DNA from 2 places in the Clostridium zhoujianii genome. Region 1 is predicted to be linked to the other one. Evidence: a T-box and tRNA genes for the amino acid it is inferred to sense, from the RefSeq annotation. Region 1 holds a T-box; the other holds one or more tRNA genes.
The links. A T-box is a leader RNA that pairs with one kind of tRNA and senses whether it is charged. The one in region 1 lies ahead of pheS (phenylalanine--tRNA ligase subunit alpha), so its partner is inferred to be a tRNA-Phe.

Region 1 (3,427 bases):
TCTATATCCTTCTCAAATCTTGATGAACTTTCAGTTCTAATACCTAATTTCTTTGAATTAACTCTTATATTAGTTCCATCAAAATTTGCACATTCAAATACAACCTCTGTAGTATCTTCTTGTATTTCTGAGTTTAAACCACCCATTATACCAGCTAATCCTATAGTTCTATCTCCATCCTTAATACATAAAACATCAGAAGTTAATTCTCTCTCAGTTTCGTCAAGAGTAGTGAATTTTTCTCCTTCCTTCGCTGTATCAACAATAATTTTACCTGACTTTATCTCTCTAGCATCAAAAGCATGCATTGGTTCACCAATTTCAAGCATTACAAAGTTTGTGATATCTACTATATTATTAATTGGTCTAATTCCTGCTTCTAGTAATCTTTCTTGCATCCAACCTGGTGATGGAGCTACCTTTACATTCTTAACTCCTCTAGCCATATATCTTCTGCATAGATTACTTTTTATTTCAACCTTTAATTCATCACTAATATTATTAGCATTCTTAACTTCATACTTAAGGTTTGGGATTTCATATTTAGTGCCTAAAGCTGCTGCTGTTTCTCTAGCCATACCTATCATGCTTAAACAATCTGGTCTATTAGAAGTTATATCAAAATCTAAAATAGCCTTGTTTAATCCTAGATACTCCTTTATATCCATTCCTGCTGGAGCATCTTCAGGTAATATCATTAATCCATGAACTGGTTCATCTCCAGCAATTCCAAGTTCTTCTTCAGAACAGAACATACCGTTTGATACAACCCCTCTCATTTTACCCTTTTTAATTTCTGATCCATCAGCAAGTATTGATTTATGAAGAGCAACCGGAACATTATCCCCCTCTTTCATATTTGTTGCAGCTGTAACTATTTGAATTACCTCTGAACCAATATTAGCTTGACAAACACTTAATCTATCAGCATCTGGATGTTTTTCAATCTTATCAAGATGGCAAACAACCACATTTTTAATATTATCTCCTTGTATTTCTACTTCTTCAAGCTGTGAACCTGTTAAAGTTAGGATATCCCCTAATTCTTTTGCATCTACATTTATATCAACATAATCTTTTAGCCAATTATATGGTACCTTCATTCCTTTATCCTCCTTTAGAATTGATTTAAGAATCTCATGTCACTTTCATATAATAATCTGATATCATCTAAGCCATAGCTAAGCATAACCATTCTATCAATACCAAATCCGAAAGCAAATCCACTATAAACTTCTGGATCTATTCCACAATTTCTTAAAACATTTGGATGAACCATTCCACAACCTAATAATTCTATCCAACCTGATCCCTTACATACATTACAGCCCTTACCTCCACATACAAAGCATGTAGCATCCATTTCAGCAGATGGTTCTGTGAATGGGAAATGGTGTGGTCTGAACTTAGTTTGAACCTTATCTCCAAACATCTTCTTAGCAAATAACTCAAGTGTTCCCTTAAGGTCAGCAAAAGTTACTCCCTTAGCAACAACTAAACCTTCCATTTGATAGAAAATTGGTGAGTGTGTTGGGTCTACAGCATCTGATCTATAAACCTTTCCTGGAGAAATCATTTTTATTGGTGGTTCTTGATTTTCCATCGTTCTTATTTGAACTGGAGAAGTTTGAGTTCTTAAAACTATATTATCATTAATATAGAAAGTATCTTGCTCACTTCTTGCTGGATGATTCTTTGGAATATTTAAAGCCTCAAAGTTGTAATGATCTAATTCAACTTCTGGACCATCTTCTATTGCAAATCCCATTGAAATAAATATATCCTTAACTCTTTCTAAAGTTAATTCCAATGGATGCCTCTTCCCTATTACATTCTTCTTTCCTGGAAGGGTAATATCAATAACTTCATTTTGAAGCTTAGCATTCTTTTCCTTCTCTTTTATTGCCTTTGTAGTTTCCTCTAATTTTTCTTCTACTACCTTTTTAACATCATTAACCATCTTACCTACTATAGGTCTTTCTTCCTTAGATAAAGACCCCATACTTTTTAACATAGTAGTAAGTTCACCTTTTTTACCTAAATACTTAACTCTTATTTCTTCAATAGCTGTGCTATTACTTGCTGCTTCAATTTCTTTTAAAGCAACTTCTTGAATTTGCATTAGTTTTTCTTGCATTTCTATTCTCCTTTCTTAAGTAAGGTATATAAATGAATTAACAAGTATACTTGTTAATCTTTTTAATATACCTAGGGATTCAATTAATACTTAATCCTTAAAGACTTAATTTTGAATGTATAAAGTAAATACTTCATCATTTATAAATATAAAATTGTACATAAAAAAACCGCCCCTAATATAAAGGGACGGATTATCCGCGTTACCACCCTAATTGGCTCTACTTTTAATAGACACCCAACTCTAGTTAATTTAACGGTTCCCCGCTAGCCACTACTTACTTTCATAGCTAGAACTCCTGAGCGAACTTCAATATAACTCCCTATAAAGAGGCTTCCAGTCTAAGACCCCTTCTCCCTGAATAATTTATTATACCTACTCTCTCAATCATAGTTTTTATATATTCTATTATTTATCTATTATACAAATCTTTCTCTATAATTTCAACTGATTCTGTCTAACTTTTTCATAAAGTATAATAGAGGTAGCTATTGCAACATTTAATGACTCAGCACCACCAGGCATAGGAATCTTTACTTTTTTATCTGAAAGGTTATATATTTCTTCGCTTACCCCATTACCTTCGTTGCCAACAGATATGATTATTTTTCCACTTAAATCTTCACTAAAGAAGTCTTTATCCCCTTCAAGAGATGTAGATAATAGTGAAAATCCATTGTCTATAAGCTTTCTAAGCATACTATTTTCTTCATCGTCAATTACTATAGGAATGTGGAATAAAGATCCCATTGTTGATCTTATAGTCTTATCATTATATACATCTACAGTTCCCTTAGTTAAAATAATTCCATCAACTCCAGCTGCATGAGCTGTTCTTATTATTGTACCTAAGTTGCCTGGATCTTGTAGTTTGTCACATAATAAATAGAAACTACCCTCTAATTCTGAATCTAGTTTCTTCATGCCAACTACTGCTACAATTCCTTGTGGTTTCTCAGTTGAACATAATTCCTTTAATAAATTTTCTTTAAGCCCATAAAGCTTTGTTTCATTATCAATATATTCTCCTAAGTATTCATCTAACTTTTCCTGATTATCCTCACTTAGAAAAATATATTCAATAGGAAGTGAGGCTTTAAATGCCTCTTCTATCAATCTAAATCCTTCAATTATATATTTAGAACTTTTATTTCTTCCTTTTCTATCTTTAAGCTTTTTGGTTTCTTTATATAGGCTATTATCTTTACTTTCTATAAAAACCAAACTCTACACCTCATTATTTAAATTTTACTATCATACCTTCTAATTTACCAATATCATCCGCAGATC
Region 2 (3,427 bases), on a different contig from region 1:
TATTGCTAGTATCAAAGCTAAAAACAAAATATATTTCATAAATAATACTCCTTAATAGCTATACATTATAAATATATTTGATATCTACTAGAAACATACCAAAATTTAAAGGACAGAAAAAAACTACTTTAACTCATTAGAAAATGTAAATTAATAATTAATAGCCTCACTTAGAACTTTGCCTATAGAATCATGAATAACTAAATCAGCTTTAGAATCAGCAGAAGTAATGCTCTTATTTATTAAAACAAGATTTCTCCCCTTGAAGTAATTAATAAGTCCAGCAGCAGGATAAACAACAAGTGAAGTTCCACCAATAATTAGAGTATCTGCTTTTGAGATAGCAGCTATTGCACCCTGTAGCACTCGATCATCTAAACCTTCTTCATATAAAACAACATCTGGCTTAACAGTTCCACCACAATTAGTACAAGTAGGAACAGTATTAGAAGATAAAATAAATTGAGCATCATAGAATTCATGACATCTTATACAATAGTTTCTATGAACTGATCCATGAAGTTCAAAAACATTTTTAGAACCTGAAGCTTGATGAAGTCCATCAATATTTTGAGTTACTATTGCTTTAAGTTTACCTATTTCTTCTAGTTTAGATAAAGCTAAATGCCCTTCGTTAGGCCTAGCTTCTGGATAGATAAGCTTAGATTTATAAAAGTTAAAGAATTCTTGTGGATATCTAATGAAAAAGCTATGAGAGACTAATTGTTCTGGAGTAAAGGTTATATTAAGTTTTTCATTAAATAAGCCAGAAGAACTTCTAAAATCAGGAATGCCTGATTCAGTTGAACATCCTGCGCCACCAAAGAATACTATGTTATTGCTTTCTTTTAAAATTTGTTTTAACTGATTTATTTTATTGTCCATTATATCCCCGCCTAATAATTTTTATAACTTTATTATGGCATAAATGAAAAGTAAGTTAAATAACATATATACATTTCCAGAAAAGACTTCTATAGCAATTATGAGAATAATTAATAAGTCAATAATGAAGTTAGTAGGAATTTATAAAGAGTTTACATAGAGGTATTTTAAATGAAATTGGAAAGCCACTTCCCAATAGAGAGACTATAGTAATATCCAATACTTCGAGATATGAAGGAGAAAGTTTAAAAACAGTGACTTCTTTAGAAGAGGCGCTAAAGTCTGTACTAGATAAGGATATATATATTTCAGGTGGATCTAGATTGTATGAAGAAGCTATACAGTTTGTAGATAAAATGTATGTAACTGTTATTGAGAAGGAGTTTGAAGGGGATAGATTTTTTCCGAAAAGTGATGAGGAAATTTTCAAGAAGATCTTTGAGGAGAAACATGACGGAAAGGTAAAATATACATATATTACACATGAAAGGATATTAGAGAGATAGATAATTTTAGTGGAAGTTATGTTTAATTGAGAGTTTTGTAAAGTAGATTTTATTGAAGCAGAAATAAATATATTAAGATGGTTTATAGTATCTATAAAATGGTAAAAGAAAGTGATAAAAAATGCAAAAAAATATTTGACATATTATTAATTATACTATATAATTCTATTTGTATCTGGTGATGATGGCGTAGAGGAAACACTCCTTTCCATTCCGAACAGGAAAGTTAAGCTCTACAGCGTCGATGGTACTGCATGGGAGACTGTGTGGGAGAGTAGAACGTTGCCAGGTAATATGGCTCGATAGCTCAGTCGGTAGAGCAGAGGACTGAAAATCCTCGTGTCCCTGGTTCGATTCCTGGTCGAGCCACCAGGAAAAAAGCACTAACTTTTGTTAGTGCTTTTTTTGTTGTGTAAAAAACAAACTATGAAATAACTTTGTAACTATTAGTTAAACTTTATGTAATTCATTAATATTTTATATAGAATATAATTAATACATAAAGGCAAAGAGAAAAACGAGTTTATAACAAAATATAAGAGGTTAAATAAAACTTACAAAATTGTAATTAAGTTTTTATAAAAAAGTATAAAATAACCCTTTACAAAGTATTGAAAGAGGTTTATTATTGTAAACATAGGTTAGATTAAATACTAATTAATCTTTAAGTTTTGCTTAAGGAATACTTAAGAAATGAAATTTATAATTATATATAAGAGATATTAATTTAAATTATTTTAGGAGATGAGTGAGAGGTGTTAGATAAGTTTAGTTTGACAGATAAGGAATGTGAAAATTTAGCTAAAGGTATTGCTATTGGAGTAGGAGTTGGAGTTCTGGTTGGAGCGGTAATTGGTAATATTGCATTGACTTTTGCGGCTGGTGGTGTACTAGGTATAATTGGATCATTAATATACTCATCTTATGAAAAATATAAAAAAAAAGTTCCAATAAGAAATTTAAAGTAGATAATTTTCCCCCAGGGATATAAAAGAATAGAATCACACATAGAATAAATCCCCACTTGGTTAAGCCAAGTGGGGATTTATTTATATATTTTCAATCTGCCAATCTATTTCTTTCTTATTTATGCTATGTAAGAAGGCATTTGTCTTAGAAAAGGGTTTGGTACCAAAAAAACCACGATTTGCGGATAGGGGGCTTGGATGTACAGATTGAATTATATAATGATTTTCATTTGTTATTAATTTCTTTTTGCTTATAGCATGATTTCCCCATAGAATAAAGACAATTGGGTCTACTCTGTTATTAAGTGAAGAGATGATCTGGTCAGTAAATATCTCCCAACCTTTGTTTTTGTGAGAGTTCGCCTCACCATCTCTAACAGTAAGGACCGTATTCAATAGTAATACACCTTGATCAGCCCATTTTTTTAAATATCCGTTATTAGGGATAGAACCACCTACATCATTACTTAATTCTTTAAATATATTTCTTAATGACGGTGGTGGAATTATTCCAGGTTTCACAGAGAAGCTAAGACCATGAGCTTGGTTAGGGCCATGGTAAGGATCTTGACCTAGTATAACAACTTTTACATCATCATAATCTGTATAAATTAAAGCGTTAAAAATGTCATACATATCAGGATATATTGTTTTTGTTTTGTATTCTTCAAGAAGAAAGGAATGTAGTTTTTTATAATATTCCTTATTGAATTCTCCTTCTAAAACACTTTGCCATTTGTTATTTAATACAGTATTCATATTATCACCCATATACATTATAACATATAAAAATAAGGACAAACCTAGTAAAATAAAGGGTTAGAGAAATTAAAGTGAATATTATTTATATATAGAATCTTCTAATAAAGTAATAAAACATTTCCTAGTGTATCAATATATGAATAATAGAGAAAAAGAAAAAAATAAAGAGTATTATAGATATAATATCTACAGAATAGAAAAAAATTAAAAGATAGATTCTTGTCCTATGGTAAGATTAATCTCGTCGCTGAGGCAGACAAGCAACAATGAAAAGAAGTTGAAAAAAACTTGAAAAAAGTTGTTGAC

Region 2: it has a tRNA-Phe gene. The T-box ahead of pheS (phenylalanine--tRNA ligase subunit alpha) is inferred to sense a tRNA for this amino acid. The anticodon was not compared.

The regions. Positions count from the first base shown of each region.
Region 1 is NZ_JBPUTF010000001.1:1,972,889-1,976,315, forward strand. Features, by position in the region: gene pheT (phenylalanine--tRNA ligase subunit beta) at 1-1,103, opposite strand, end outside; gene pheS (phenylalanine--tRNA ligase subunit alpha) at 1,118-2,137, opposite strand; T-box leader at 2,319-2,537, opposite strand; gene ACSYT2_RS09280 (TrmH family RNA methyltransferase) at 2,573-3,361, opposite strand; gene ACSYT2_RS09285 (potassium channel family protein) at 3,375-3,427, opposite strand, start outside.
Region 2 is NZ_JBPUTF010000007.1:230-3,656, reverse strand. Features, by position in the region: gene ACSYT2_RS18330 (hypothetical protein) at 1-39, opposite strand, end outside; gene ACSYT2_RS18325 (NAD-dependent protein deacylase) at 151-885, opposite strand; gene ACSYT2_RS18320 (dihydrofolate reductase) at 1,029-1,391, shown strand; rRNA gene rrf (5S ribosomal RNA) at 1,566-1,682, shown strand; tRNA gene ACSYT2_RS18310 (tRNA-Phe) at 1,688-1,763, shown strand; gene ACSYT2_RS18305 (hypothetical protein) at 2,147-2,359, shown strand; gene ACSYT2_RS18300 (uracil-DNA glycosylase) at 2,441-3,118, opposite strand.